2 linked regions of the Gimesia maris genome follow. Each later gene encodes a partner of the first gene's protein in a complex. Links are inferred from orthologs where the notes say so. Each region holds a gene or a part of one and is shown in the gene's direction. Other genes may lie near its edges. The genes, in order: GmarT_RS00445 and uvrB.

Region 1 (15,086 bases):
TATTATGGCAACTGCAGCAAAAACAACCGGCGCAAAAAAATATTCGGCTGACGACATTGAAGTCCTGGAAGGGCTGGAGGCGGTCCGTCGCCGTCCTTCGATGTATATCGGTGGCGTTGATATTCGCGGACTGCATCACCTGCTCTGGGAAATCGTTGATAACTCGGTCGACGAATATCTGGCCAAAGAAGCTGATACCATCATCGTCACCCTGCATAAAGATGGCGCTTCCTGCAGCGTGAAAGACAACGGCCGTGGCATTCCCGTCGATAAGCATTCCAAAACCAAAAAGTCGGCTCTGGAACTGATTCTCACGACACTGCATGCCGGCGGAAAGTTCTCTGACAAAAACTATGCCCGCAGCGGTGGTCTGCATGGTGTTGGATCCTCCGTGGTGAATGCGTTGTCTACCGAGATGGTGGCGACGGTTGTGCGCGACGGCCATCAGTACGTGCAGCGGTATAAAAAAGGCAAACCGACGACCCCCGTTAAAAAGGTAAAGCCATTCCGCGGGCATGGAACCGAAATCTATTTCCGCCCGGATGATGATATTTTCCGTCGCGTGCACTTCAACGCCGACACGATTCGTCAGCACCTGGAAGATGTCGCCTTTATTCATGGCGGTTTGAAAATTACGTTCCGCGATGAAGTTAAAAAAGAGACACATGAACTCTCGCATCCGGAAGGGATTCGTGGCTATCTGGAAAAACTGACCCAGGAGCAACAGAAAAAACCTGTTCACGAACAGCTGTTCTTCGCGGAAAAGGAAGATAAAAACATTCGCGTGGAAATGGTTTTAAGATGGACCGACGCCACTGATGAGCAGATTCGCAGTTATGTGAACGGGATCCGCACCCATGCCGGGGGAACACACGAAAGCGGGTTGCGCTCGGGGATCGCCAAAGCGGTCAAAAATTATATGGACGTGCATAACATCAAGCACAAAGGGCTGGCGATTACCACGGACGACATCCGTGAAGGCGTACTCTGCCTGATCTCCGTCTTCCATAATGACCCCATGTTTCAGGGGCAGACCAAAGAGAAGCTGAATAACCCTGAAGTCAGCGGTTTTGTTGAAGGGATCGTCCGACCGCTGCTGGAAACCTGGTTAAATCAGAACCCGAGTATCGCGGATGCAGTCGTAGGGCGGATCGTCCTCGCGGCGCGGGCACGAATGGCCAGTCGCGATGCCCAGAAAGAAGTACGGCGAAAATCGGTCACGAACCGCAAATCGACGCTGCCGGGCAAACTGCTCGACTGCCGCTCGAATAAGCCGGAAGAATCAGAACTGTTTCTGGTCGAAGGTCTGTCGGCGGGTGGTACGGCGGCCATGGGACGCGACAGCCGCATTCAGGCGGTACTGCCTCTGCGTGGTAAAGTTCTGAATACCGAATCGTTGGCCATTTCCAAAATCATGGGGAACCAGGAAATCAAAGACCTCGTGGAAACTCTGGGAACCGGGATTGGCCCGAATTTTGAGATTATGAATCTGCGTTACAACCGCATCATCCTGCTGATGGATGCCGACAGCGATGGTTATCATATCAGTACGCTGCTGCTGACGTTCTTCTTCCGGCATATGCGGGAACTGATTCGTCAGGGCAAGCTGTTTCTGGCCCAGCCGCCACTGTATTGCATCAAGGTGGGTAACGAGAAGCACTATGCCCAGGATGATGCCCAGAAGGAAGAGATCGTCGAATCACTGGGAGCGAACCGCAAGTACGAGATTGGTCGCTTTAAAGGTCTGGGGGAAATGACCGCCAGCGAGCTTAAAGAGACGACGCTGGACCCCAAACACCGCGTATTACTGAAAGTAGATATCGACAGCCAGCTGGAAGCGGACGCCACATTCGCACAACTGTTCGGAAAAGATGCCAGCCTGCGTTATGACCTGATCATGCAGGAAGCGATTGAAGCAGACGACATCGATTATTGATCACGACTGTTTTTAACGGCCGCTATAAAAAAGAGGCGAATCAATCGATTCGCCTCTTTCATTTTTCAGCTCAGACTTGAGTAGTCTGACTATTTTACGGAAGCAGTTTCTGCCGGTTCGGGTGGCAGAGGCAGCTTGCTTTCATTCTTTTCGACTGTCAGGTCGTTTCCGACGGTGATCGTCAACCAGCCATCGTTGGCTTTGATGCCAGTGATGTCCAGGTAGACGGTCCGGTTTTCCAGCTTGGCTTTGACCTGTGAATCTTCGACACGATCCGGAAATGCCTTTTCCATTTTGCTGCGAACCACGCCGGCCCGAGCGATCTGAGAAGCAATCCGTTCTGGTCGAACGACGGCTGATGATTTTACATCACCACGTGTGATGTAAATTTTGTCACCGTCGACTTTGAACTGCAGAGGTACTGTGATAATCTGAGTTGGCACAGCGGTTTCGCCCTGCTGTTCAAAACCACAACGCAGGATCAGATTCAGCGTATTGTCTGTAATCTGCACCCGAATAGGATCGTGATCGTCGAAGGCCAGGATATTGGGTCCTTTATCTGGATCAACGGGAGGTCGTTCCAGTTTGACTTTACGTCCCAGGACATCTTCGATTGATTTTTCAAATTCGGTGATCAGGTCCTGGTCTGTAATTTTACGGCCTTCCAGGTTCATGCGGGAAAGGCTGTTATTCATAACTGATTCATGCAGTTGCACCACAACACTTTCATCGGGAGTGATGGTCAGTGGTGGCGAATTGGCAGCCAGTTCGCCGGTGTCCATCAGCCGGGTGCGAATGTAAAGATGCGTGTCTGTCGAAGCGAAGCTGCGGGCTGTGGGGAACAATCCATTATCCTGCAGACGCTTATTCAACTTTCCGCCGACCTCTTCATTGGCGCGGTCAATGCGTTCGTCAACTTCTTCATCAAAGCGGGGACGAACCCGATCACGCACGCGTTGTGCAGCAATTGCTTCTGCTTCGCCTTTCAGTTCAGCAGTACGACGGTAAGCCATGTTGCGACCAATGCCGGCCAGCAGGGGAATGCCGTCCAGTTTAGTGCTGGCACCGACGGTGGTGTTGTTGGCGGCGACTTCCACCCAGGCAGGCTGAGTTACGAACAGATCACCATCAAAGTTGATTTCCTTGGTACCCCAGATCTGATGATGACCCGATGTGTAAATCGTGGCCTGGCTGGTTGTACCGGAAGTTTCACTGTTTGTAACACCATTCAGTGTTAAATCAAATCGCAGTGTAGAATCGCTGGGTTTGAAATCCACGCCGATTTCGGTGGTTGTGGCCTGATTTCCGGTCACGTATGCACCCAGAATGCAGTCTACAACAGGACCGGTTTCGCAGGTGCTGTCATGGATCAGACGGTTGATGAAGTCTTCAGCAACCATGACCCGCAGATTGTAGTTGAAGTAATTGTTTCGCAGTGCAGTCGTGAGGGGCTCCAGTCCACCGGCCAGTTCCTGACGCAGCAGAGCATAAGCCTTACGTGCTTCGAATGCATTCTTGTTGCTTTGAGTAGCTTCATACTCTTCGAGGTTGCTGACCAGAGTCGTCAGCTGCGTGCGAACTTTACCAGCGTCAATCTTGGTCGCACCTGGTTTGGAATCAGCCAGAAGCGCACGGACGGTTTTTTCCAGGTTCTGGAACTGAGGACGGTTGAAGAATTTTCGCTGCTCGGCATCGGTTAATGCGCCCCGCTCTTCAAATTTCTTTTTGAGCGATTTCAGCAGATCCATCAATTCAACTTCGGAATAGCTGTTTTTCAGTTCTTTCTGCAAATCATTTAGCTGCAGGTAATCGACCCAGCTGTTTCCATTCTCCATGCTATCCAGGTATTTTTTCAGAGCAGCAGCAGCTTTCGCCACTTTGTTCTGCTGTGATTTCAACTGGGCAGCTTTGACGGCAGCGACATCGACTTCCAGTGTTTTCAAAACCGCATCCGCGATTTCCACACGACGCTGCAGGCGGCCGGTGTAGTCAGCGAGAACAGCCTGACCTTGTGCATCCTTGATCTTTGTCTGCAGTGCTTTCAGAGTCTGCTTCTGTTGTTCCAGAGTCTGGTCTGATTCGTAGAGTTTGGCCAGCAGATCACCAACCTGTTGATCCCAAGTGGCCCACTTGCCTTCCAGACCTTCCGGAGCTTCCGAAAGATCTTCCGGAACTTCGGGTGGTAAAATGCCCTGCAGACCCACGTCTGCTTTTTCCGGCTTCTTGTCTTCGACAGCCATTGTGGTTGTGACAACCAACGCCAGGCTGGCTAATCCTAAAACTGCCAAGCCGAGTACACCAAAATATTTCTGGTTCTTTCTGGTTCGGTTTGATTCCTTGAGAAGCATATCTGATCTCACTCCGTCGACAAAGGGATTCGAATAACGGTCTCCACCATTCACAAGAACGCGGGACACCAAAGGCCCTCATTAATGGTAGTAGGGGTGGAAACTACCGTTGTAAAATAATTTATCGTCATTTAGCAGCAGGGAATGTGTGTTGAATTCATACATCCCCACAGCCAATTAACTTTTCCAGTATCAAACTCCGCAAAACCATATCTACATACAGGTTTCAAAAATAATATTTTGAGATTGCAGAATTCCTGTTGTTTTTCATGGCGAAAATCAGGACCGGCGATACTGGCCAGACACCCTATTCATTAAGATCGTCAAAGTCAGCCGGCCATTTTTCAACATACATCATCACACTCTCTCTGCGCAGTCTAGTGGACCCACAAATATTGTGCAATCAACCAAAGCAGCTTGTATTCGCAACATTACCAAAACATGCGAATGTTCACTACTTCTGCTCTCTGAACCTGCTTTTCGTCCTGAAAATGCCTGCGAAAACCCCTTCTTCCTTATACTAAGTGATGCAGATACAAATTCGGGCTGAATAATCAATGGGTTCGATTTGGAATTTGGGAAGCAGGACCGTACATTGGTCATTTCAGATAATAAATCCAGCTCAACGTATAAAAGGACTTTCACTTGGATTTTCAGCAGGTCCTGACGCCGCCTCAATTCGCCGCCGTCTCCCATCACCAGGGACCATTACTGGTACTGGCGGGACCAGGCTCAGGAAAAACCCGTGTTATCACCCACCGGATCGCCTCGCTGATCCATGCGCACGTTCCCGCCCATCAGATTCTGGGAATCACTTTCACCAACAAGGCAGCGGATGAAATGGGCGAACGGGTCAGGCAGCTGATACCCGACTCGCGCGTGGAGATTTCAACCTTTCATAAGTTTTGCGTCAAAATCCTGAGGCGATACGGCAGAGGGGTAGGCCTGGACAGTAACTTCTCGATTTTTGATACGACCGATCAACAACAGCTCATCCGCTTCGTGTTGAATGAATTAGACATCGATACCGTGGCGTATAATCCTTCGACCATCGCTTCGATGATCAGCCGCGCCAAAAATGATCTGATTACCGTAGATCGGTTCGTGGAAATTTATCAGGAATCGGTGGGCGATCATCTGCAGGCTGTCGCAGCTCGCGTGTATCCGATGTATCAGAAACTGCTGCTCGAATCGAACGCGGTTGACTTTGACGATTTACTGCTGCACGTCGCCAGTCTGCTCAAAGGCTCCCCCGAATTACGGGCGACACTGGATGAACGTTATCAGTACATTTTAGTTGATGAATACCAGGATACGAACCTGGCGCAGTATCAGATCATCATGGGACTCTCGCTCAACACACGCAATCTGTGTGTCACCGGAGATCCCGACCAGTCAATTTACGGCTGGCGGGGGGCGAAGATTGAAAACATCCTGCAGTTTGAGCGGGATTTCCCCGACTGCAAAACCATTCGACTCGAACAGAATTTCCGCAGTACCAAAGAAATCCTTCGGGTCGCCGACGATCTGATTTCTCACAATCAGCGCCGCAAAGTCAAATCGCTGTTTACAGAAAACGAGGAAGGTTCGCCGGTCGAGCTGCTCTGTTTTCAGGATGAGCGGCACGAAGCCGACGACATTGCCAGGCGCATTCGCAACGCCGTCGATCAGGGAAAGCAGGAATATACGGATTACGCCATCTTTTACCGGGTCAATTCGCTGTCGCGCGAACTGGAGCTGGCGCTGGCCCGGCATAAAATTCCCTACCAGCTGGCAGGCAGTGTGGCCTTCTATGAACGCACGGAAGTCAAAGATCTGCTTTCCTATCTGAAACTGGTCAATAACCCCGACGATCGCGTCGCGTTCTCTCGCATCGTCAATAAACCACTGCGCGGCATCGGCAAAACGACGCAAAACAAACTGATTCGCTGGGCCGACGAGCGGGGCATCAGCCTTTTGGAAGCCGCCCATCAGGCAGCAGACTGTCCGAAGCTTTCTAAACGGGCGGCGACCATGGTGGCACGGTTTGCCAAAATGATTAACGGATTTTCAATGGCCGACTCGGGATCCGTCGCGCACCTGATGGAAAATATCATCGACAGTACGCGAATGGTTGACAGCTGGAAAGAAAGTCCGGACGAAGCGGATCAGCAGCGGATTGCGAACGTCAATGAATTACTCTCCACTGCCAAAAAGTATGATGACATTTATGGTGAAGAAACCACGCTGGAAGGTTTTCTGGAAGTCAGTACGCTGGCCAGTGCAACAGACCAGCTGGATACTGACGCGGGGCGCGTGACGCTGATGACGCTGCATGCGGCGAAAGGCCTGGAATATCCGGTGGTGTTTATTGTCGGTGTCGAGCAGAACCTGATTCCCCATGAACGGGTGCTGCGTGAAGAATTCCGCGACGGACTGGAAGAAGAGCGCCGCCTGTTTTTTGTAGGGATCACCCGGGCCGAACAGAATCTGTACCTGACACAGACACGCGAGCGCTCCATGCGCGGCCGTCCCTGGAGAACCATTACCAGCGACTTCCTCAAAGAAATCGATGTGGAATTCAACGATCAGTCGACTGATGAACTGTTCGAATCCCGTTCGCACTTCGATGAATTTGTGGAATCGGTCAAGCGAGGCGAGATTGACACGGCCGCTTTGAAAGCAGCCAACCCGGAACGTCCCCTGCTGATGACCGGGGCAGATCTCCTCAAGGATGCGCCCCAGGCTGCAGAAATCCCGCAGGGATTTTCGGTAGGTATGCGAGTCAGACATCCGCGGTATGGCGTGGGAACGGTAATGGGCATCAGTGGTTTTGCCCGCAAACGAATGGTGAATGTCCTGTTTGACGATGCCGACGAACCACAGACCTTTGTCGCCGCACATTGCCCCCTGCAACCGTTAGGATTGCGCTAACCCGACACTGCTTCAAGCGGATCACGTCTGCTTGCCGATAAACCCGATTGGCGCCTGCCATTAATTCTGTGGAAGAATAAACTGGTAGTGTCGCAGTCTTTTCTCACTTAAACAGACTTCGGGTTCTCTCATGCCGCCACGTAAACGACCACCGGCGAATTCCAGATTCCAGGTCCGCAAACCAGCCGACCCCGGTGTGCATCTGGAACCCTTTCTGCATTACCTGGAAGCAGAATGCGGGATGGCAGTGAATACCGTCTCCGCGTATCGCTCGGATATCGTACAGTTTCTGGACTGGTACCGCATGCAGAAACCGGTTCCGCTGAGTGAAGTGGATCTCGCTTTTCTCTCCGGCTATCTGCAGCATCTCAATCGGCGCAAACTGGCGGCAACAACTGTTTCCCGACACCTGGTCACGCTCAAGCTCTTCTTTCGCTACCTGGTGCTGGAAGGCGTGCTCGCCGAAAGTGTCGCCGACCTGTTGAACTCGCCTAAGCTCTGGAAATACCTGCCGAAAGTTCTCAGTCCGGAAAAAGTCAATCAACTGCTCGCTGCTCCCTGCCGCCAGGATCGCTATCCGCTCCGCGACCGGGCGATACTGGCGATGATGTATGCGACCGGCTGCCGCGTGACAGAGATCGTCACTCTGCCTTTGAACTCGGTGAAGCTGACGGAAGGCTATGCCCGCTGCGTGGGAAAAGGAAACAAGGAACGCATGGTGTCATTAAATCCGGTCGCGGTCGCTGCAGTGGAAGCGTACCTGCGGCATGAACGCCCCGTGTTGACAAGGCGCAATACAACAGAACAGGCGCTCTTTCTGAATCGGGGAGGCAAGCAGCTGTCGCGGGTCATGGTCTGGAACATCGTCAAGAAAAATGCGGCACGAGTGGGCTGCAGTAAAGAAGTCAGTCCACATACACTGCGTCACAGTTTCGCGACACACATGATGGCTGGCGGAGCCGAGATCCGCGCGTTACAGGAACTGCTGGGACACGCCAACATCCGCACGACCCAGATTTACACGCACGTCGATCACAGTCGCCTGAAAGCCGTGCATCAGATGTATCATCCGCGTGGCTGATTAAAACGGGTCCATCAGTTTGCCATCGCCGCGATTCCCCAGTTGCTCAAGCAGTCCGGGGTCAATATTTTCAGAAATGAAGCGAACCGAACCGTCTCCCAGTCCGATGTGTGCACCGCCGACATGATAACTGCCAAACCCGCCGACGTTTAACAGTGGATCGATGGGAGCTTTTTCCTCTTCCTCTTCTTCAGAAGTGGGATAATAGGAACCTCCCCAGCCGCCTCCATATCCAGGCAGATCTCGATTAATGGAGCCGGTATTCCGCAGACTGGCGCGCGTTCCGGAGAGCCAGCCGAGGTTGGTATCATCATAGAGATGCTCGCCGATAAAGATAGTATTGCTGCTGCCGTCGGTGATTTGATCATAAGTAATGCTACTGTTTAAAAACATGACTCCCGAGTTGTTCACGTCGATCGGTGCTTCATCGGCGTTATAACAGGCCGCGTAGTTTGTCTGAAACAACGGGAGATTATCATCGATGGGGACTTCCATAATGGGCCCTTTGGGATCGGAAGGGCAGCTTAAAAACGAAATCGGTCTTTTGCGTACTTCGTAATTGGCCTCGGCGTACACACTCTGTTTGAAGTCAATATGCCGATAAACAATCGCCTGCTCCAGAAACGGCATAAGTCCGCCGAGCCAGCCCATGTCATAACCTTTGGGTTCATTTTTGACAGGTCCCGTCTGGTTGTAGACCCCTGCGGGCAGGACCTCGAACGCCATTTCGTAGTTTTGCAGCGCCAGGCTGATCTGCATCAGATTGTTTTTACACTGCGTACGTCGGGCCGCCTCGCGTGCCTGTTGTACGGCGGGCAGCAGTAGCGCAATCAGGATCGCGATGATTGCTATCACAACCAGCAGTTCAATCAGCGTGAAGCCGCGACGCTGCAGACTCTGGTAATATCGGGGGGTCTCTTTTTTCATCATCTGTGTTTCCTGAAACAATAATACCAACTCATTTAAAATCAGGTAAATTATAAGGACGGATCGCTGACCCGTTCAGTGTGGTCATAAAATTATTTTTTTTGTTCGGGTAATCGTATCAGTCTGATTCTCAGGATATTTCACTCGTGCCTGGATCGACAGTCGACGTTCTGCTTCCCCGTCACCTTCCGTTTTCAATACAATTTCAGCGGAAGCAGCATAGCGGGTTCCCAGTTCTTCCGGATCAATCTGCCAGACTTCCCCCTGGTATTCGGGATTCGTCAATCGTCGCTGTGCAGCGCGCTCCAGAGCCGACTCGACAAGCCAGTCTGCCTGCACCTGCAACTGTTCCTTCAGCATTTGCCGTCTCTGCATTAATGTCGATTTCAGCAGGGAAGCCATCACCAGTGAAATCAACAATAGACAGATCATGACAATGACTAACACTGCCCCCTGGCGCGTTTTTTTCTTCTGAGTTCCCATTTCTGATTTGTAGACGAGACGCATATGTTTGATCCTGTCACTCGGTTTTTTTTGTTTCTTTTTCTGGTTGTTTCAGCTTCAAATCCGCCAAACGATAATCATGGCCGATGGTGGAAATGATGGATAATTCCTGAACAGCCGGCCTCCCGGATTGATCTGATTTACTGTAGTTTTTACTCAATACACGCTGTAATGGATCGGGTTCTTCAATGGAAATTCCTGCACGATGCAGTCGCTGCTGTTCAAAAAATTGAGCGTGACTCCCCTCCGGCAGATAAAAGACATCACGGTGCGCTACTTCACCCTGGCTGGTGACCACTCGGAAGATCTGATGCTGGTCAATGCGATACGTCACACTCCGTTTGTCCGGCTGTTGAAGCGTGATTTCTGTGCCCCCCTCTGCGGGAAGCCGGACGTCATCGGCGGCATGGATGTCCGCGCGAAACAGATGGGAAAAGCGCTGGAACGAAGATCCCAGCCAGGCGGCTTTACTGGTTTCCCGTTCAGCGCGGAGTATGGTATGCATGGTCGTCATACTGATGCCCATCAGCACCGAGGCGATGCCCATGGCCACCACGACTTCCACCAGAGAAACCCCCGGGGGACAGCCATATTGTCTGATCGAAATAGTAAACCCGCGTCGCTGCATTACTGCTGTTCCTTCAGGCAGACCCACGAAGTGAGACTTACCGGCATTGCTCTGATTCCCTGCTGGTTTTTCCAGCCCAACTGGATCTGAATTTTTTTCATCTGCTTGACATCAGTCGCCTCACTGATTTTGATTTGCAACCTGGCATCAGGCAATTGCCTGACTGCACTTTCCGACAAGGCGAATTTATCCACGATTGACTGCTGTACCTGATCGTATGGTAAAGCGACCACGCGTTCCATCAGATTTTCCACTTCTACGATCGCTATCTGACGGCGTTCGGTCTGCCTGCGTTCACGATGCACCCAGTAGATCGCTGGCACCACAATCATGGAGACTGTCATCAGCAGCACGCCGGCCACCATCATCTCCACCAGAGTAAATCCGCGCCGTCGACATCGACGTGATGCGTCACGACTTGAACAGGCTCTCTGATTCTGATTTTGATTTCTCACGTTTCAACCGTTTTCTGAGGTTAAGACAGGGCATGCATGATGGTTACCAGTGGCAAAAACAATCCGATGACGAATATTCCCACTAAACAGCCCACGCTTAGAATAAAAGCAGGTTCCAGATATTCCCGTATCAGTGCCAGGCGATAATTGATGCGCCGCTCAATCCCTTTAGCAATCGCTTTGAGTGCCCAGCTTAAGTTGCCCGCCCGCTGCGCTGACTGTAACAGACGCACTTCACTGGGGGTCAGCAGACTGTAGTCATGCAGTGACGTCCAGCAGTCGTTCCCTTTATGAACATCTTCCAGGATCGCGTTAAAGCGGGCAGACAGATATGGATTTTTTGTGGTATGTGACAGGGTTTCAAATGCCCCCAGCAGGGGACGTCCTGATTCAGTAGTGATATGCAGAAACCGTAAGACATCTGGCGCAATTAAACGGGGATAATAACGCCCGGAAATAAACCGGGGACGCCAGCCATTTTCCAGATAGCCGGTATGGCGAAACCTGAGATACATGATCAAGAGAAACAGGAATCCTGGAAGAATCCACAGAAAGTAATTAACAACCAGATCCGAAGTATGAATGATCGTCACTGTCAGATCCGGCAGTTCCATATTGAAGTCATAGAAAATTTTTTTCATCTTGGGAATGATCCAGTAACAGATAAACATGAAGACATTTGCCATGATGAGAAAAACGGTAAGCAGATAAATTCCGATGCCGGGGCGCAGGTAATCCCGTTCACTGCGTTGCTCGGCACACACTTCTGCCGCCAGGGAAAGTGCCGAAGGCAGTGTTCCTGACTCGGCTCCCGCTTTGACCAGAAAATACGCATTGGCAGGAATGACATACGGGATTTTCTCAAGCGCTTCTGCCAGGGGAACGCCACTGCGCAGCAAGTCCACCAGCCTCATGATCTGATGACGCCAATGGCCTCGAATGTCCTTCCCGAACGTTTCCAGGACGTCGATTAACGGAAGCTGCTTGTCCGCGGCGATCGCCAGAATCCGCAGTAATGCCACCTGTTGAGAATAAGAAACACGCCCGAAGGATAGAATCGAACCGAGTGATGACGAACGCCTTACGTTGCCATAAATTCGATTCAGATTTTCAAAACGGGATTTCTTATCCATGAGTCTCTTAACTCGCCAGCGGTTCTCAACGTAAAAGATTTGAAATAAGTGATATCAGGACTCTGGCTGATTCAGTACAGCAAGTTCAATAATTGAATTAAAGGGGCCAGCATGGCGATGAACAGAAAGCCCATCAGAATGCCACAGAAAATGATCACCATTGGTTCAACAACAGACGAGAAGAAAGTAATGCGGACCCGCGTCTGACTGTTCAACATGTCCGACAGTGCATTCAGAATTTCGACAGAATAGCGGGGTCCCTGATGGGATGTGGTGCCTGACTGACTGGCCAGTGTCTGCAGGAACGTGGCCGGGAATATTTTCAATGACTCCAGGGAAGCAATCTCCGCCTGTCCGGACGATACCGATTCGGAAAACCGACGGCAGGCATTGCGGATTTCATAATTACTGGAACTTTCCCCGGTCATCTTGAGCGCTTCAAGGAACGGGACCTGGTTGTCAACCAGCAACGCCAGCAGATGGGAGAATCGCGAAACCGATAGACCGCTGAGCAGTCCGCCAATCAAAGGCAGACGATAGATTATTTTCTGTGACCAGATCTGACCGCGCTCTGTTTTCATCAACAGCAGATAACAGCCTGCCAGCAGCAGTCCCGTAGGCAGATACCACCACCATTGCGTCCGCAGGAACAGGGATAGCTCAAACAGCCGGAGAGTCATCCCAGGCAACTCGATTCCAAATTCCCGATAAATCGATTCAAAGGCAGGCAGGATCCAGAGCATGATGCTCAGAAACATCAGCATGGCAAATGCCATCAGGATCAAAGGATAGCTGAGCGCCATCAGCAACTGGTTTTTCATCTCTGAGATTTGTCGGGTATGTGCGACATAGTCCGCCAGGATCTCGCTCATCTTCCCGGAGCGTGTGCCGGCATGCACCAGGGCACACAGTTCGCGCGGGGCCCGGGAATCCGCGAGCACCGTTTCCAGGTCATTGCCGGCATCCAGTTGTGAAGCCAGATTCTGTACCGCAGACCGCAGACGCGGACTCTCGATTTCATAGGAAACCGCTTCCAGACCGGTTGATAAAGGGAGCCGCGCACGGGTCAGGTCAGACAGGTGATCGGAAATCACATCATAGTCGCGGGACGACAGTTTCTGACTGCCTGCGGAAGCAGACACGGCCGGCATGGAAAAGGCCAGCGCTGATTCTTCCTCTTCGATCCGTGCTATCTTCAGCCCCTGATCCTGCAGCCTGCTCGCAACTTCATCCCGGTCTGCGGCCTGGATGCGGCCGGAGACATGTTTACCCTGCGAATTGATTCCCTGGTAACGATACCAAATCATCTGATAACCATCCCGCTATGCTTCCCATTGCTGCAATCATTAAACTTCGAATCAGGACAATAGCCTCTCACTCTAAGAACCTCATGGCTGGGCCAATTGTTTAAGCATGTCCGAGAACGGAAGAAATAATACCAGAGAATAGCATAACACCGTCCCTCCGCCGATGATCGCGCCGGTAAAGATTGGAAACAAAACGCGAAACCAGCGTGTATAACTGGTGGCTTTTCTCCGATACATATCTGCTGCGTTTTTCAGCGCCAGGCTGAGATCCCCCTGATGATTTTTCGTCGTGAGCAGCCAGGTTAACAGCGGAGGCCAGCCATATTCTTTCGTGGAGATGACGGTCTCGGGCTGTGCTTGCAGATGCCGGTCCGCCATCAGACTGGCCGATTTCACCAGCTGATCATCACCGGTCGCTTCCGCCGCCAGTACGACCGATTCAGCAAAGGGTATGTTCTGTTGAATCAACAGTGACATCAGTTCGGAAAAATTGCCGTACCGATAATAGTTGGCAATTTTCTGCACACCGGGAATCCAGCCGATCAGGCGACTGGTCCCTTTGAAATTCAGCAACTGTGAACTGCCCGTTCTCATCCATAAGATAGCAAACAGAAACAGTACCAGCGGCGGAACCATGCCCCAGTAGACGACCGTGGACTGCATGGAGTTTAACAACTGCAGAGGCTTTGATTCGCTGAGACGAAAAATATCGTAAGCGGCATTGAACCGTGACAGCACTTCAAACAGGAAAATCATAAACAGCCCGTATGCCAGGCTGAACACAATCAGCGGGTAGACCATCGCCATACCGATCTGGCGGCGCAGGTGAAACAGTTCCCAGGCATAATTCGACATTTCTTCCAAAGCGACCGTCAGCTTGCCTGACTTGATGCCTGCTTCGACGATCACGCGATACACGCGCGGAAAACAGGCGCCTTCCGCGGCCATCGCTTCCGGCAGCGTACTGCCCCGCTCCATCCTGGTTGCCAGGTCAGCAGTGATCCGGCCGAGACGATCGGGGAGTTCATTTCCCATTTCGCGGAGCCCCAGTTCGAGGGGAATCCCGGCCTGCACGAGTGAAATAATTTCTTCATTCAGCGCGATCAGTTCATCGAGTTCAAAGCGGGTTTCGCTGGTCTCGTTCGATTCAGAATCGTCTCTTGAATTCATGGTCACACCTGCTTTTGACAGAAACGATTATTGCCGTGTCATGTTATGTTATGTTATCATTCGAATTTCAGGGTGAATTAATCGATCACCCTTTAACCGTTGTTGCGCGTCATGCCCAGTACCCGACGTACTTCCGCCGGACTGGTGAGCCCCTGGTTCACTGCCTCTTGCGCGCGATCCCACTGGGTCCGCATGCCCGACTGGATGGCCAGTTGATGGAGTACCGTGGCATCCGCGCCATTTAAAATGGCATTCGCCACTTCGGTCTGACCGGGCTGTAACATCTCCGTCAGAACCATGCGCCCCTGGTAACCGGTCTGCCCGCATTCCACACAACCGACGGGCACTTTCCAGTGTTCGACATCCAGCCCCATGCGATCTTCTTCGGCCCGGGAAATTTCCGCACACGCACAGAGTCGCCTGAGCAGTCGCTGACTGAGTATCGCCAGGAGACCGCTGCGCAGCAGATAAGGTTCGATGCCCATGTCCGACAGGCGGCTCACCGCTTCTGTCGCACTGCCGGCATGAAATGTCGTGACGACCAGGTGCCCGGAAAGCGATGCCTGAAAGACAGTTTCCGCGGTCTCACGATCGCGGATTTCACCGACCATAATCACTTCCGGATCCTGTCTGAGCAGAGACCGCAGACCGAGGACCATATCAAAGCCCGCAGCCGGATTCACC
Region 2 (15,075 bases), 3.0 Mb from region 1 along the record:
CCATCGCACCGTACAGGTTGCCGTGGTCAGTAATCGCGAGCGAATTCATGCCCGCTTCTTTGACTTTACTTACCATTTCGGGGATGCGACTGGCACCATCCAGCATACTGAAGTGAGTGTGACAATGCAGGTGAGCAAAAGGTCTGGGGTCGCTCATATTATTCCGTGCTCCCGTCTTTTATAAATGCCATCCAGGCAAAATACAGCTCTGGCTGTGAGAGATTTGTGATTTCCGGAAGCTGGAGAGGACTCTGCTACAGCATTCCATTCCCTGAGTGTATGGGGATTATCTGGTTTGTCAATCTACCAAAAGATACTTCACTTCTGGTTTTTGATATGTACTTTGATTGATGAAAGTACGCTTGAATTTCACACTGTCGCTGCAAAGTATTACAGAAGAAAGAGGTGAGTTACTACATCGTTCTTTTAAAGCCCGAAGCAGCTTTACTTAGATTTTTTCAACCGATCCAGAGGTTGATATACCAGTTCACTCCATCAGACAGGGGAGGAATCAGGTCACACGCCAACAGGAGCGGCGTGTAGAACGCAGCGAAGAATGGCGAACTCATTGAGTTAAATGAAGCGTACCACTGCCAGAATAAAGGGCCGATGGATAACACATACAAAAGGAGAAAGACAGTGACTTGGATCGTGGAAGTGATAATGTATCGCCGCCATGACCACGGTTTCTGAACAGATTGCCGTTGATGGTCTGATTGATCAGGTGACTGCGTTGGTGAACTTTCCATGGATACTATTCTAACTTTCAGCTATGGGGCAGGTCAATTGCCAGATTCCAGCACTCAGCTGCATTCTCATGGATTTTACGCAGAATTCATAAGCGGAATTGAATTATGGTAATTTATGATGAGTGCGAAACCATTCGATGGTAGCACTCATGGACTGCTGAAAAGTTTTTTGTGGCTGATAATTCAGTTCCTGTTGCGCTTTTTGCGAACTGAAATCCAGGTTCAGTCCCAGAAACTTGATGCGTGCCTGCGACAGGATCGGGGCCTGTTTTTTGCCCAGAAATCTCCAGAGACCTTCCATTACGCGGGCCAGATTTCTGGCGACTGGCAGAGGGACTACTTTCTTAGGTGGAGGATATTCAGCCAGTTCCGCGATGGTGGAAATAAATTCGCGCTTACTGACCAGTGAGACATCTGTGATATTGTATGTCTGGCTCAATGCGTCTTCGTTGAACAGAGCCAGGAATATGGCATCGACCAGATGTTCGACATAGGTATTATTCATCAGCTTTTCGGGGCTGCCCAGGTACGCGAATCGACCGGATTTTAATCTCTCCAGGATACGGGGCAGAACCGTCCGGTCACGGGGACCATAAATGAATCCCGGACGCAGAACGGTATAAGGGATGGAATGCTTCCGGAGCAGTTGTTCGGATTCAATTTTGCTCAGTGTATATCCATCGATGCCGGCAGCGTGGGGCGGCTCTGTTTCGTCAGTGCCATAATGATCGCGGGCTTCGTAGACTCCCAGCGAACTGATGTGAATCAAATGTCTGATCAGGCATTGTTCTTCGAGTGCGGTCAGCAGATTTTCTAAACCTCTGACGTTGGTATTTCGATATTCGTCGACACTTCCCCAGTCACCTACTTTGGCTGCCGTGTGGACGACGATCGTGACACCTGTCAGGGCATCACGCAGTGAGTTTTTATCGGTTAAATCACCCTCAATCAGCTCGGCGTCGAATTCTTTCAGGTACTCTGCCTGATCGAGAGAGCGAACCAGTGCGACTGTTGGTATCCCCGCCTGTCGTGCGCGTTGAATGACATGGCTGCCAACCAGACCTGTTCCCCCTGTCACAAGCAGTTTTTGTTCCGATTGAACGGTCATGTTTTTTTTCCTGATTCAGATTGGGTGTCGTCGCGAATTGAACAATTCAGAATGATTCCGTTTGCAGCCGGGCGATGATCTGTCTGGAACGTGGCCCCTGCCCCTGGAACCGAAATGTGCGAGCCGTTTGCGAGGAGTGCTCGATATTGATTTGCAGGAGATCGCCTGGAAGGACGTCTCTGACTTTGTCGGCCCATTCGATCAGACAGACACCGTTAGAGTACAGCAGGTCATCGGCTCCCAGTTCAAGAAACTCATCGGTATCCCGCAGGCGATAGGTGTCGAAGTGATACAGGGGAAGCCGTCCCTGGTATTCCTGGATCAGGACAAAGGTCGGGCTGGTTACTTCAGCCGGATCGACGTCGAGTGCTGTGGCAATCGCCTGAACCAGGCGGGTTTTGCCTGCTCCCAGGTTACCATTTAACGCGATGACCGTTCCCGGGGTCAGATATTCGGCCAGCTTTTTCCCCAGGCGCTGTGTATCGAGTTCACTGGTTGACTCAAAGGTCCATTCAATTTCAGATTGCAACGAAAATTCTCTCGATAAAGTTTGATTTTGAATACTCAATGATTCTGATGGTATAGCTGGTTTTCGTAAATATCACAATACAAACTGTTTAATGCGGAATCAGGAAATAAGAATACAGCGGACTGTCCGGCTCGGGCGATTCGCATTCTGGTCACCTGCCCGATAGAATACCTGCTGACTTCTGAATCGAATTCCTGCCTTGAAGCTTTCCTGAAAATGTCTCACGCCTATCGTAGTCTGATTTGTCTCACGCTCACTCATATCATTGTTGATGCTTCAGCAATTGTAGTTGGTCCCTTGTGGGGAGAAATCGAACGTGTTCATTCTTTAACGGAAAATGGTCTGTTCCTCGTACTGACCATCCATGCGCTGGCATCGTCACTGGCACAGCCCGTGTTCGGATACATCCGTGACCGATACCCGATCAAATCCATCTTGTGGCTCGGGCCACTTCTGGGGGCAGTGATGATGCCGCTGGTCGGACCGGCAAACAGTGTCTTTTTTCTGTGTGTGGCTTTACTGCTGGGGGGTATCGGCATCGGTTCTTTTCATCCGGAAGCGGCAGTGGTCGCAGGTTCCCTGATTCCGGAACGACGTACGCGAAGCCTGTCGCTCTTCATGTTTGGTGGCGCGATGGGGCTGGCGGTCGGGCCGATTATCTGCGGTGCGATCGTTTCCACGTGGGGCCTGTCGAGCGTCTGGATACTGGCGCCGTTGTATGCCGGACTGATTCTTCTGCTTTACAGGATTGGAAAACCACCGGCGGCTTTGTTTGAGCGGGATCGAAAACAAAAATCGCAGTCTCTGTCACAAATGCTGGAGGGACGCGTACTGTTAGCGAGCTTTCTGTTTATGGTCTGCTCACTCAGGCTGGTTCCCAATATGGCGATGGATAAACTGATTTCTTTCATTCTGAAAGATCAGGACATTTCTGCATTTCAGATCGGTTTGATCCAGTCTGTCTTTTTGTTTTCGGCCAGTGCCGGGATGTTGTTGATGGCATTTCGCTTCAAATCCGGTCATGAAAAGCTATTCATGATTGTCTGTCCTCTGCTGGGCATTCCCCTCATGCTAGTACTGGGCTGGGAAGGATGTCCGATCTGGTTGATGACGCTGTTGCTGATTCCCAGTGGTCTGATCTTGTGGGGCACGAGTCCCGCGATGGTCTCTTATTCGCATCAGCTGTTCCCCAAAGGGGGAGGTGTCGCGTCTGCGATCACGATGGGGATGGCCTGGGGCGGAGGTGGCATGATTCAGGCAAAGATCACCAGTCACTTTGTCGCGCTGGGGATTCCTCAGCGGGCATTCCATGCGATTATTCCCTGTCTGATACTGGCAGCGGTGGGGGCGATGCTGTTGCCGGCGTTGCCCTCTGTTGCAGAATCAAAAAAGGAAGTTGTCGAAACCGTGTGAGGGAGGCCTGGTGCACGGCCTGAACCGTAGACGTTTTGCCGTTTTTAGATTTTTTAAAAAAAATTGTGAGCAGAATCAGTAGATTCGGGTTCTACCAGGGTCAATTGCACAAGATATGGTATGAGAAGGTCAACAGGTCAGAATATTCGCTCAAAATGATCGATTCGCTGGACAGCATGATGGGACGCCACTAAGATCCGCTCACTCAAGTGATTTGAAAGTTGAAAACACAAATCATTTGAAGTTACTGTAAATGATCAGTAGCAGACGGACCGAAGGAACGGACCGCGAAAAGAGAATGGATTCTATTTCTAAACGTTCGACCAGGGGGGATTTTCATCCGCTCGAACGCACTTCGAATGCGAATCTCTACGCAAGTCGCTTCCTTCCATCCGCTGAATCTGGGGAATTCCCGTTATACCCCAATTGTTTTTTGACCGCACAGGAAGTGCACTGAAGTGAAGGATGGATTCGATGTCTAAAAAACCCTTGATTGGAATTACTGGAGACTTTCGCCCCGAGCAAAAAGAGTCTCAGGCTTTAAGCTGGTTCTTTACCGGATACTATGATTCTGTAACAGACGCCGGTGGTATTCCCGTGATGATGCCTCCCCTGGCTGATGACGATGACCTGAAACAATTTCTGGAACAACTGGATGGCCTGATTCTTTCCGGTTGTGCGTTAGACCTGGATCCGATCCGTCTGGGATTTGAAAAACACCCTGCTTCCCGCGCCATGCCTTTACGCCGCGAAGACTTTGATCGTCGTGTCTGTACAATGGCAATGGAAATGAAAATGCCCCTGCTGGCGATTGGTTCGGGAATGCAGCTGATGAATGTCATCAGTGGCGGCACACTGCATCAGCATGTGACCGAAGATGTTCCTGGTGCCATGTATCATCGTGATGGTGTGGAAGCCAACCTGCGTCATATTATCAATATCGGACCCGGTACCCGCGTTGACAAAATGTACGGTCCAGGTGAAATTCGTGTGAACAGTCAGCATCATATGGCTGTGAAATATGTTTCAAAAATGTTTGTTGTTTCGGCAACTGCTCCGGATGGTGTGATTGAAGCCATCGAAGTTCCCGATGAAGACTGGTTCTGCGTCGGCGTGCAATGGCATCCCCAGAATCATTCCGCTTCCGCTCTGGATATGCAGGTCTTCGAAAACTTTCTGTCTGCCTGTGAAGAACCCGAACCACAAATTCTGCAAATGCCTGTCCGCAAAGCTGCGTAACCCACAGCTGGATCACCGGCGGTGTTCCTGGTTTTTGAGGGTAACCGGGAGTCGCTTCTGCTTTGTGTCCTTGTAATACGAGGAACTCGAAATCGGCAAGTCATTACGGCTTGCCGATTTTTTTCTTTAACGGCCAGGTAATCGGAAAATTTGAACTTGTACCGGTTAATCTGACGATAACGATAGTATCAACCTCCAAAAGAGCGGGAACTGACGACGAATTTGATTCGATCCCGTTTCGAGAATATTCTGTAACCCGCAATGAGAAAACGATTTAATGCTCTTCTAGCGTTCGTTTTCCACGACTGAGCCCGAAAAAATCTTATGACGACTGCCCAATATAAGGTCGACCTCAATCTATACAGTGGTCCATTGGATCTGCTGTTATACCTGATTCGGCGGAATGAACTGGACATTCTCGACCTGCCTGTCGCCTCCATTACGGCTTCTTTCAATGACTTTCTGGATGTACTGGAACTGATTGATCTGGATCTGGTGGGTGATTTTATCCTGATGGCCAGTACATTGGCCGAAATTAAAAGTCGAATGGTTCTACCGCGTGCGGAAGAAGAAGAAATCGCGGAAGTCATAGATGATCCGCGCAGTGATCTGATTCAACAGCTGCTGGAATATAAAAAATTCAAAGACGCGGCCAATGCACTTGAAGAACATGCTGCGGAATGGCAGGAGCACTATCCCCGACTTTCTGATGAGCGTCCCAAGTCGGGTAAAGATCCTTCAGAAGACCTGATTAAAGAGGTCGAATTATGGGACCTGGTCAGTGCCCTGGCACGTGTTGTCAAACGTAAGGAAGTGGAAGAGCATTCCAGTATTACGTATGACGATACTCCCATTTCTACCTATGTGGAACGAATTGGTTCTCGTGTTCGTGTCGAGCAGCGCGTTACTTTCAGTAGCTTCTTTGAAGGTGAAAAAGTTCGCAGTCGGATTATTGGTATCTTTCTGGCGATTCTGGAATTGTTACGCCATCACCACTTCCGGGCAGATCAGCCTGTCGAGCATGGAGAAATCTGGGTGATGCCTCCCCTGGAAGATACAGCGGAAGCAATCGAATCTTCCCCGGATCAACAGGCGACTGAGGAACAAGCAGACGTTACTGAATCTGTTCCTGAAGCTCAAATACAGGCGGAATCACCTGTCGAAGACGAATCGGAGCCGGAAGTGTAATCCGTTTTCCAGGTGTCCTTTTGTCAGAGTCTCCCTTCTTTCACTGGAGTACCCTCAGACCCTTTCTTAATGGTACGCCGACGTTCTACAATACTACAGACTGAGAGTCTATTTTTCGTCTGAGTGCCCTGTCGTTTTTTACTGCAGGGGCTGAACCTAGAGACTGAGAGCGAGCATGTCTGTGTTTCAACTGAAGAGTGAATTCCAACCCTCGGGCGATCAACCGGCAGCCATCGCAGGACTGGTTAATGGAATCAAGGCGGGTAAATCGGATCAGGTTCTGCTGGGGGTGACTGGCTCTGGTAAAACCTTTACCATGGCGAATGTCATTGCCGAACTGGGCCGCCCTGCCCTGGTCCTCTCGCATAATAAAACGCTGGCTGCACAGCTTTATTCCGAGTTCAAGGAATTCTTTCCCGAAAATGCCGTCAGCTATTTCGTCAGCTATTACGATTATTACCAGCCGGAAGCCTACATTCCGCAGCGTGATATTTACATTGAAAAGGATGCATCCATCAATGATGAGATTGATCGTCTGCGGTTACTGGCGACCAGTGCCCTGGTCAGCCGTCGCGATGTGATTGTGGTCGCGAGCGTGAGCTGCATCTACGGTCTGGGGTCTCCCAAAGACTATCTGGAGATGATGATTCCTCTGCGGGTAGGGGAAGAAATCGATCGCGATGAAATGCTGCGAAAGTTGATTGATATTCAGTATGACCGAAATAACGTTGAATTAGCACGGGCCAAATTCCGGGTACGTGGGGACGTCGTGGAATGCTGGCCCGCGTATGAAGAGTTTGCCTTCCGAATCGAGTTCTGGGGGGATGAAATTGAGAACCTGGCGATCATCGATCCGCTTACCGGCGAAGTGCTGCGTACTGTCAAAGAAGCCTATATTTATCCGGCTAAGCACTTTGTTCTGCCCCAGGAACGGATTGAGTCAGCAATTCAGGAGATTCAGACGGAGTTGGATGAACGCATCCAGGTCCTGCAGAGCGAAGGGAAACTGCTGGAGTCGCAGCGATTGAGTGCGCGAACCCGCTATGACATGGAGTTGCTGGAAGAAGTCGGTTTTTGTCCGGGTATCGAGAATTACAGTCGAGCGCTGGCGGGCAGAAAGCCAGGCTCTCCTCCTGATACACTGCTGGACTTCTTTCCGGAAGACTACCTGTTATTTGTGGATGAATCCCACGTGACCTGTTCTCAGGTGCGGGCAATGTATGCCGGCGACCGTTCCCGGAAAACGAACCTGGTCGATCATGGATTTCGTCTGCCGATGGCGCTGGATAATCGGCCCTTGACGTTTGATGAATGGAACGCCCGGAGAAAACAGACTGTATTCGTATCTGCAACCCCGGGAGACTGGGAGCTGGAACGCGTTGAAGGTGAAGTGGTGGAACAGGTCATTCGTCCGACCGGGTTGATCGACCCCGTGATTCGAATCGAACCTGCACGGGGGCAGGTACCTCATCTGAAAGAAGAAATTCTCAAGCGGGTTGCCGTCAACGAACGCGTGCTGGTGACGACCTTGACCAAGCGACTTGCAGAAGACCTGGCATCCTATTTTCAGGAAGAGGGGATTCGTTGTGCCTGGATGCATTCGGAACTGGATGCGTTTGAACGCGTGGAAATTCTGCGTGGCTTGCGAGAGCAGAAATACGATGTGGTGATCGGAATCAATCTGTTACGCGAAGGCCTGGATATTCCCGAAGTCTCACTGGTGGCGATTCTGGACGCGGATAAAGAGGGGTTTCTGCGAAGTGAGACCAGCCTGATTCAGACGATCGGCCGTTCCGCCCGACACGTGAATGCGGAAGTGATTCTGTATGCGGATCGTGTGACGCCCAGTATGCAGAATGCCATGGATGAGACTGAGCGGCGGCGTGCGATTCAGAAAGAATATAACCGGGAACATGGGATTACTCCCGAGTCGATCAAAAAAGCCATCAAGCGGGGGATTGAAGAGGAGATCGAAGCACGCCAGTTTGTGCGGGAGTCGGTAGGATTTAAGGATGAGTCGGAATACATTACCCAGGAGTTTCTGGGTGAACTGGAGCAGGAAATGCTGGCAGCAGCAGAAAAACTGGAGTTCGAACGGGCTGCCCTGTTGCGGGATCGGATCGATGATCTGAAAAATCAACGGGGGAAAACGGGAGGCCAGGCTCAGAAAACTTCTTCACGCTCCGGGAAAAAAGGAAAACGTCAGCGGAAAAGACGGTAAGCAAACCTGGTCGGAATTATGAAAACTTCGCATTCAGTGCCATCCCTGTATAAGAGGTGGGATGGGCGGCGACTTCTGCTGGCGTGCCAGTCACAACGATGCGGCCCCCTTCTGCTCCCCCTTCCGGTCCCAGGTCGATAATGTGATCTGCTGCACGAATCAGATCGAGGTTATGTTCAATCAAAATGATCGAATGCCCTGCTGTCAGCAGATAGTGAAAGCAGTTTAATACAGACTGAATATCCAGGGGATGCAGGCCGCGCGTCGGTTCGTTCATCAGGAACAGGGTTTTATTGCGGCTGCTGGTATTCAGGTAGGCAGCCAGTTTCAAACGCTGACACTCCCCGCCTGAGAGTGTGGGGAGAGGCTGGCCCAGAGGCAGGTATCCCAGGCCGACGTCTTTCAGCTGTTTCAGTTTTTTCTGTAAGGCCGGCTGACCTCGAAAAAACGGAAATGCTTCGTCCACAGTCAATTTCAGGACCTCTGCGATGTTCAGTTTTCGATACTTGATTTCCAGCAGTTCCCGCTGATACCGTTTGCCGTGACATTCCTGGCAGTCCATTGATATATCTGCGAGAAACTGCAGGTCAATTTCGATCTTTCCCGTTCCTTTGCAAACCGGGCAGCGACCGCCAGACTTGCTGTTGAAGCTGAAATGTCCCGGGGAAAGATTACGGAGCCTGGCATCAGGTGTCTGGGCGAAAATCGAGCGGATGTCGTCAAACAGATTCAGGTAAGTTGCCGGGATACTGCGCGGATTCTGACCTGTGAAAGAGTGGTCGAGTAGAATGACTTCATCGATCTGCTCCGCGCCGGACAGGGACTGGCAACCATCAGCAAGGGGGCTGGTTCCCGTTTCGGAAAGTTCAGCAGCGAGGAGAGGAAACAGTGTCTGTTCGATCAAACTGCTTTTCCCGCTGCCGCTAATTCCGGTTACAACGCTCAATTGCCTGAGCGGAAATTTCACGGTGATGTTCTGCAGGTTATTTCGGCTTGCATCGGTCAGCGTGATCCACTCTGAGGTCGGCTGGTCGGGTACTGATTTCAGGGCCCTGTTTTCTGCTGTATTCAAGAAGCGACTGGTTGGTGAGCTGTTGCTCGCAAGCAACGCTTCCAGTGGACCAGAAAAGATGACTTCTCCCCCTGCCCTTCCTGCTGCAGGCCCCAGTTCAATTACATACTCTGCAGCACGAATGAAGGCGGCATCATGTTCGACAATGAGCAGTGTGTTGTTTAACTGTCGCAGTTTCTGCAGAACGGTAAGCACGCGATGGCTGTCGGCAGGGTGCAGTCCTGAGGAAGGCTCATCCAGTACATAGAGGGTGTTGACCAGGTTCGATGATAATAAAGACGTAAGCGCGGTTCTCTGGATTTCCCCACTGGAGAGTGTAGAGCGTGTTCGATTCAATGTGAGATAGCCCAGCCCCAGTTCGTTCAGCAGGGAGAGTCGTTCCCGGATCTCACGTAGCAGGGGAGCCAGTGGTTTTGTTTCTGTTGCTGTCAGTCCTTCCGAGAATTGTTCCAGCCAGGCGCCTATCTGCTGGATCGGCTGTTGGCCCAACTGATCAATATTAGATCCATTCACGCGAACTGCTAAAGCAGACGCATTCAGGCGGCTGCCCTGGCAGTGAGGGCAGGTTTCTGCAGAACGGCCTCCGGATGATTCTATTGAGATCAATCCTGATCCCCCGCAATTCGTGCAGACGCCGCTGGGGCTGAAAAAATTAAAGAGCTGAGGTTCGGGTTGAGCGAATTCCCGCTGACATTGCGGGCATGACATGTCAGCTGAAAAATCAAACCGAAACGATTGCCGCTGACCGATTTGAAAAGGAATGCCTGTTGTCTGGCCGGAAAGAGGTTCCATCACCAGGAGGGTGACCTTCCCTGCTGATTCATTGAAGGCGAACTCCAGGCTTTCCAGAATCCGCGAATCATCGAATGATCGAGTGGAAAGACGGTCGAGAACAACCAGGATTTCATGTGTATTCGTGTCGAATTGAGATAGCGGTTCAGTCAGATCATCTGAGAGCTGGTATTCTTCGTGATTCAAAATCACCCGATTGAGTCCCTGCTGTTTCAGCTCCTGCATGATTTCAGGGGATGAATGCTCTTCTGTCGTAACCGGATAACAGATTTGAAAACGCAGGTCTGTGGGTAAGGTTTTAATAAATGCCAGTACGGTTTCCGGTGATTGTGGAGAGATCGGGATTTCGCAGTCTGGACAAAAAATCTGCCCTGAAGCGCTAAACAGAAGTCGCAGGTAGTGCTGGATTCCCGATTCAATACCAGCGGTTGTCTCCAGGCCTCTGGAGGTAAAGTGGCGCTGACTGGTATTCTGCCTGAGGGCAATAGCTGGAGGGATTTGCGTGATCTGGTCCGCATCGGGTTTCGGGAGCTGGTTTAAATACTGTCGGGCCGAGGGAGAAAGTGTTTCCAGATACCGTCTCTGGCCTTCAGCGTAGAGCGTGTCGAAGGCGAGGCTGGTTTTGCCTGACCCGCTGACGCCGCAGACTGCGATCAGTTGATTCAAGGGAATATCAAGATCGATACTTTTCAGGTTATGAACCCGAACTCCACGCACCTGAATCATTGACGAAGGATGTTGGAAAGCAGTCTCGTCTGGCAGATGTGTAGTCATGTGCTGTCAGTTTCAGGCAGCGTCAGAAGCGTCCAGGTAGTTGCTGATCCGGTTTTTGGGAGAAAGACCGGGAGCAAAATCCTGTTCTGATCGTTCGAGCCGGTACTGCAGGACATAGGCATCTTCGCCCGCATCTTCGAAGTAGTTTCGCAGTACGGAAACCGCACGGAAATCCATTTTGCGGAAGAACAGCTGGGCAGGCAGGTTCGTTTCTCGCACTTCCAGAGCGATCTCGCGACGGCGTTGCTGCGAGAGCTTATCAACCACGCGTTGTACCATCTGGCGGCCAATTCCCTGCTGACGGAATTCAGGAGCGACGGCAAAGTTAAGCACCTGGATCATCGATTTATGAAGTTCATAAATCATGAAGCCGACGATCTGGTGATTATGCTCGGCGACCATACCGATGCAGTTTCGCTGTCTCAGGCAACTGAGGAAGTATTCTTCAGACCAGGTGTATTCAAAACTTTCTTCTTCAATTCGAAGAACTTCTGGCATGTCTCGGCGGATCAGCCAGCGAATTTGAACCATTAAGTCCTGGTTGGGGGGTTGATTGAGACTCATAGTCGCCTTCCTGCTACTGATAAGTTCTTCAATAAGTGCCGGGATCTGTTGCTTTTTTCATCCTGAAATACTGCATCAGTCCGGAGTTAATGTGAATCATTTAGGGTTGGATCAGGCGTCGAAACAGGTGATCATGATAATGGATGTGATTCAGGGATTAGGACGCCTAGAATCTTGAGGTTGATTCGCGAAAGTTATCAGAAGTCGAAAACGGCGCACAGGGGAATTTTTTGTTTTTTTCAAAAACTCATTGAAAACAGGTGGTCATGTCGCATTCAAAAAAGTCTAAGCGCAACGTCATACTGAGCCTTGAATACTCTCAACAGGGATCAACCAACGCCTAAAATCTCTCAGCCTTTTTTGGGCAGAGGCATCCGTCGTTTAATGAGCAGGTGATTAATGACCTCTTCGATTCCGGTCAGGGCCTGGATACGTTTGGTGATATCCGGGCATTCGCCGTCAAACTCCAGAACGCCTTTGAGGCAGACACCGTTTTTTGTGCGGTGTACGACCAGAGAGTTCAGGCAGACGTCAGAATCTTCCGTGAGTGCATGCTGGATTTCACATTCCAGGGAATGAGCGGCATTGAACTGCATCGGGGCGGATCGTGCGGCTGTCTTTGAGGGGATACGATTTGTTTCGTGGGCGAGCGTTTCGTTTTTCATTTTGAGTTCCTTTACCACCAGTAAGGTTCGGTCCATCCTTCCAGATTTTTGGCGGAATTGTCATGTTAAGCGTCATCTTAACATTCAAATTTGAAACTTATAGATGAAAAACAAAACTTCTTTCTAATTTGTGAAGAAAGGGTTGTGAATGGCCGGTAAACAGACGACCGTGTCATTTTGACGTGGTAATTGTGCAGAGCGAATAAGGGATATTATTGATGGTGTAGATTGCTTCCAGGTAGTAGGCAATATGTCCTTTGTCTGGTTTGTTTATTTTAGCCAAGTATACAGATTCGTTTGCCGAGACCTCGGTGGCGGTCCATTTTGATTGTCTAAAGTCTTTGTTATCTGACTGTGCCGTCCACAATCGTACCTGGGCAGGTTTGCTGGAACTGGTGAGCTTCAGTTCATAGTCTTTCGAGTTGTCCCAGTCGAGTTTAGGGAGTTCTTTACCAGTGGCAGCATGAATGAAGAATGCCGCCAGTGTCTGTAGAGCGTATTCCACTCCATCCCCCAGGTCATGACCGGCGTTGGGGACCTGAAGAACGTATTTTGGGCCTACCAGGTCTGACCAGTAAAAACGCATGGCGTCAACCACCCAGTAGGGGTCATTGGTGCCATTGATGAGCAGCTTGGGAAGTTTGAGCTGCTGGCGATATGTGTAAGGGTCCATCATCAGGCGCAGGCGTTTTTCTCGATCCGATTCCTCGCCTTCCACGATCAGTCCTTTGCTCGTGTAATCAATGATCTGTACGCTGTATTTTCCCCAGGTATTGATCTGATGCTTCATCTGGTCGCGAAAGTTGAGTGTATCAATCACGATCGGAGCGGTGGCGATAATCCGTTTATCAACCACGGGAGTGAGCCAGCTGGTCCAGCCACGTTTCGAGGCTCCGGTAATTACGAAACCGTCGATGACCAGGTTCCGTTTTTCCAAAGCGATTTCCTGGATGGCATCCATGGCTTTGACAGCACTTTTAGCCATCGGGAATAGAAGCGGCCAGTTTTCATCACCCGTTTTCAAATAGCGCAGCCAGGTCTCGGTAATCAGGTCATCTTCTTTCTTACCGTCAAACAGCGGCTGGTTGGGGACCTGTGTCAGTAGAGCGACCCGGGCGCCGGTTGTTTTGGCCAGCAGGAAAGCAGGTTTTAACCGTTTTTCATTGGGCTGACCTCCATTGCTGCCACCCGTAACAAACAGCAGCACTTTACTGTTAATCTGGACGTTCTCCGGTTCGAAAATATAAAGCCAGTGTTTCCATGTCATCCCCTGCCAGGTTTGTGAAGTCAGTTCCACCGGATACGCGGTGACACCTTCATAAGAGAAGGAGTCATGGATTTCCCATTTATAGGCAGGTTCTTCGCGTTCGATATATTTGAAAAACGCGTCAGGAATCTGGCTGGCCGCTTCTGGCCTTGCGGGAATATTCGTATGCTCTGCTGCATAAGATGTAACGGATAAAGAGAGAGCCAGCAGGGGGAGAACTATTTTGAGTCGCATCTTATTTGTTCCGTGTATCGGTGTGGAGAATAACTGGCAAATTGCTCATGACAGCATCGAACAATGAGATTATTGAATGCACTTTCAGGAGATGATTGACTATGGCTATCGAGATTATTTTGTTTTCAGATCAATCTTGTTCAAGTCTGCAGCCTGTCCCTCAACTGCAGTAACCCGGTACTCTGATTTATCTGGGTTGGAATAGCGACCATTCAGAAGATCTTTTTCTGAACCAGGGCCCTTTTTCATCCATTTGAACGTAAGAGTATATTCTCCCGGGGGAACACCATCCCCCGAGACATAGGTGCTGACAAAAACTTTGCCGGAAGCATCGGTTGCTCCCGAGAGGACGCGGTTATCTACTCCTCCATTAATGGGATGGCAGGAGACCGTAACGCCTTCTTCTGGTTTTCCATCAACTAATACTCTTCCTGTTAAGGGAACTGTTTTTGCCCTGGGGCCCCCTTGGGGGGCAGAATCGCCGCATCCAAAAATAGTAAATATGATACAGAGTGAAAGGAGATTATTTACTGATTTCGTCCCAATCATTTTATGAGCTACGTCCTTTTTGCAACTAACTAGTGGTATGCCATTGAAGTACCTCGCCCCGGAATAAACGGCTGTGTCTGAATTCACAGGGCGAGGACAATAGATGACGGTTCTAGATGTGTCATCCTTCACATGTGTAAATGAGAACTTAAGGGAGGCTTAGAATTCTCCGATCGTTTCACCGCTGGCCCGGCTTACGAGCGAAGCGAATATAATTCCTGAAAGGTTCTCACTGAGAAATCGGACCGAACCATCTGCCAGTAAAATATGTGCACCCCCGACGTGGTAGGAGTACAGTCCGGCAGCGTAACGATTGGGATCGCTGTGCGATGACTCGGAACGGGCATTGGAACAGTTGATTGCGCAGGGGCCCCGGTCAGATGTACCATCAAAGAGTCTGCCAGTTAATTGCCATGTCCCGTTGAGTGGATCAGCCCAGGCACCTCCGCCAAACGCTGCCTGGAACTGTGCTTCGGGGTCTGAGGAAGCCACTTGAACCCCTTTACGAATCAGATTATTCCGGTTTGCCAGTTCGCCTGTTAAGATGGTATTGGAAGCACCGTCGGTCATATCTCTTAGTTTACCTCCCGATCCTCCCTGGTTTGCACTGGGGACGCCTGCAACGGCGATTATACCTTCTGCCCATCCATTCCGATCACTGCCTGACAAGCCTACTGCTGCCAGAAACTCATCCTGGACGACGGTAGTGCT

The links.
Region 2: the proteins of GmarT_RS00445 (region 1) and uvrB are in contact, whole or in part, in a crystal structure (PDB 7EGT), measured with the Thermus thermophilus proteins. The link is inferred for Gimesia maris from one-to-one orthologs. Residues at the interface, in WP_096412145.1 of Thermus thermophilus: His654, Arg656, Phe657, Gln666, Asp668, Glu669, Lys680, Arg681, Leu682, Ser683, Lys685, Tyr686, Ala687; in WP_096411307.1 of Thermus thermophilus: Glu23, Leu25, Arg26, Asp27, Gly28, Glu29, Arg30, Phe31, Arg55, Glu326, Asp327, Phe328, Glu379, Ser382, Gln383, His398, Gly400, Arg401.

Annotation. Positions count from the first base shown.
Region 1 is NZ_CP042910.1:101,034-116,119, reverse strand. The notes cover bases 4,604-7,563. They hold GmarT_RS00445 (ATP-dependent helicase), read left to right. Parts: upstream 4,604-4,929; coding sequence 4,930-7,197; downstream 7,198-7,563. Other genes in these bases: xerD (site-specific tyrosine recombinase XerD), read left to right, coding at 7,328-7,563. Also shown: GmarT_RS00455 (DNA gyrase/topoisomerase IV subunit B), read left to right, coding at 5-1,936; GmarT_RS00450 (hypothetical protein), read right to left, coding at 2,026-4,353; more of xerD, read left to right, coding at 7,564-8,278; GmarT_RS00435 (DUF1559 domain-containing protein), read right to left, coding at 8,279-9,208; GmarT_RS00430 (hypothetical protein), read right to left, coding at 9,290-9,712; GmarT_RS00425 (PulJ/GspJ family protein), read right to left, coding at 9,726-10,337; GmarT_RS00420 (prepilin-type N-terminal cleavage/methylation domain-containing protein), read right to left, coding at 10,337-10,792; GmarT_RS00415 (type II secretion system F family protein), read right to left, coding at 10,813-11,925; GmarT_RS00410 (type II secretion system F family protein), read right to left, coding at 11,997-13,232; GmarT_RS00405 (type II secretion system F family protein), read right to left, coding at 13,314-14,402; GmarT_RS00400 (GspE/PulE family protein), read right to left, coding at 14,495-15,086. UniProt on the Escherichia coli protein: A helicase with DNA-dependent ATPase activity. Unwinds DNA duplexes with 3'-5' polarity. Translocates on single-stranded DNA with 3'-5' polarity. Initiates unwinding more efficiently from a nicked substrate than double-stranded DNA.
Region 2 is NZ_CP042910.1:3,148,440-3,163,514, forward strand. Bases 5,976-8,924 are described here. They hold uvrB (excinuclease ABC subunit UvrB), read left to right. Parts: upstream 5,976-6,401; coding sequence 6,402-8,447; downstream 8,448-8,924. Other genes in these bases: GmarT_RS11750 (segregation and condensation protein A), read left to right, coding at 5,976-6,226; GmarT_RS11760 (excinuclease ABC subunit UvrA), read right to left, coding at 8,464-8,924. Also shown: dnaE (DNA polymerase III subunit alpha), read right to left, coding at 1-157; GmarT_RS11730 (NAD-dependent epimerase/dehydratase family protein), read right to left, coding at 853-1,857; tRNA (adenosine(37)-N6)-threonylcarbamoyltransferase complex ATPase subunit type 1 TsaE, read right to left, coding at 1,904-2,386; GmarT_RS11740 (MFS transporter), read left to right, coding at 2,603-3,799; GmarT_RS11745 (gamma-glutamyl-gamma-aminobutyrate hydrolase family protein), read left to right, coding at 4,274-5,038; more of GmarT_RS11750, read left to right, coding at 5,363-5,975; more of GmarT_RS11760, read right to left, coding at 8,925-11,085; rimI (ribosomal protein S18-alanine N-acetyltransferase), read right to left, coding at 11,098-11,649; GmarT_RS11770 (hypothetical protein), read right to left, coding at 12,000-12,314; GmarT_RS11775 (PhoPQ-activated pathogenicity-related family protein), read right to left, coding at 12,487-13,815; GmarT_RS11780 (hypothetical protein), read right to left, coding at 13,930-14,451; GmarT_RS11785 (DUF1559 domain-containing protein), read right to left, coding at 14,524-15,075. UniProt on the Escherichia coli protein: The UvrABC repair system catalyzes the recognition and processing of DNA lesions. A damage recognition complex composed of 2 UvrA and 2 UvrB subunits scans DNA for abnormalities.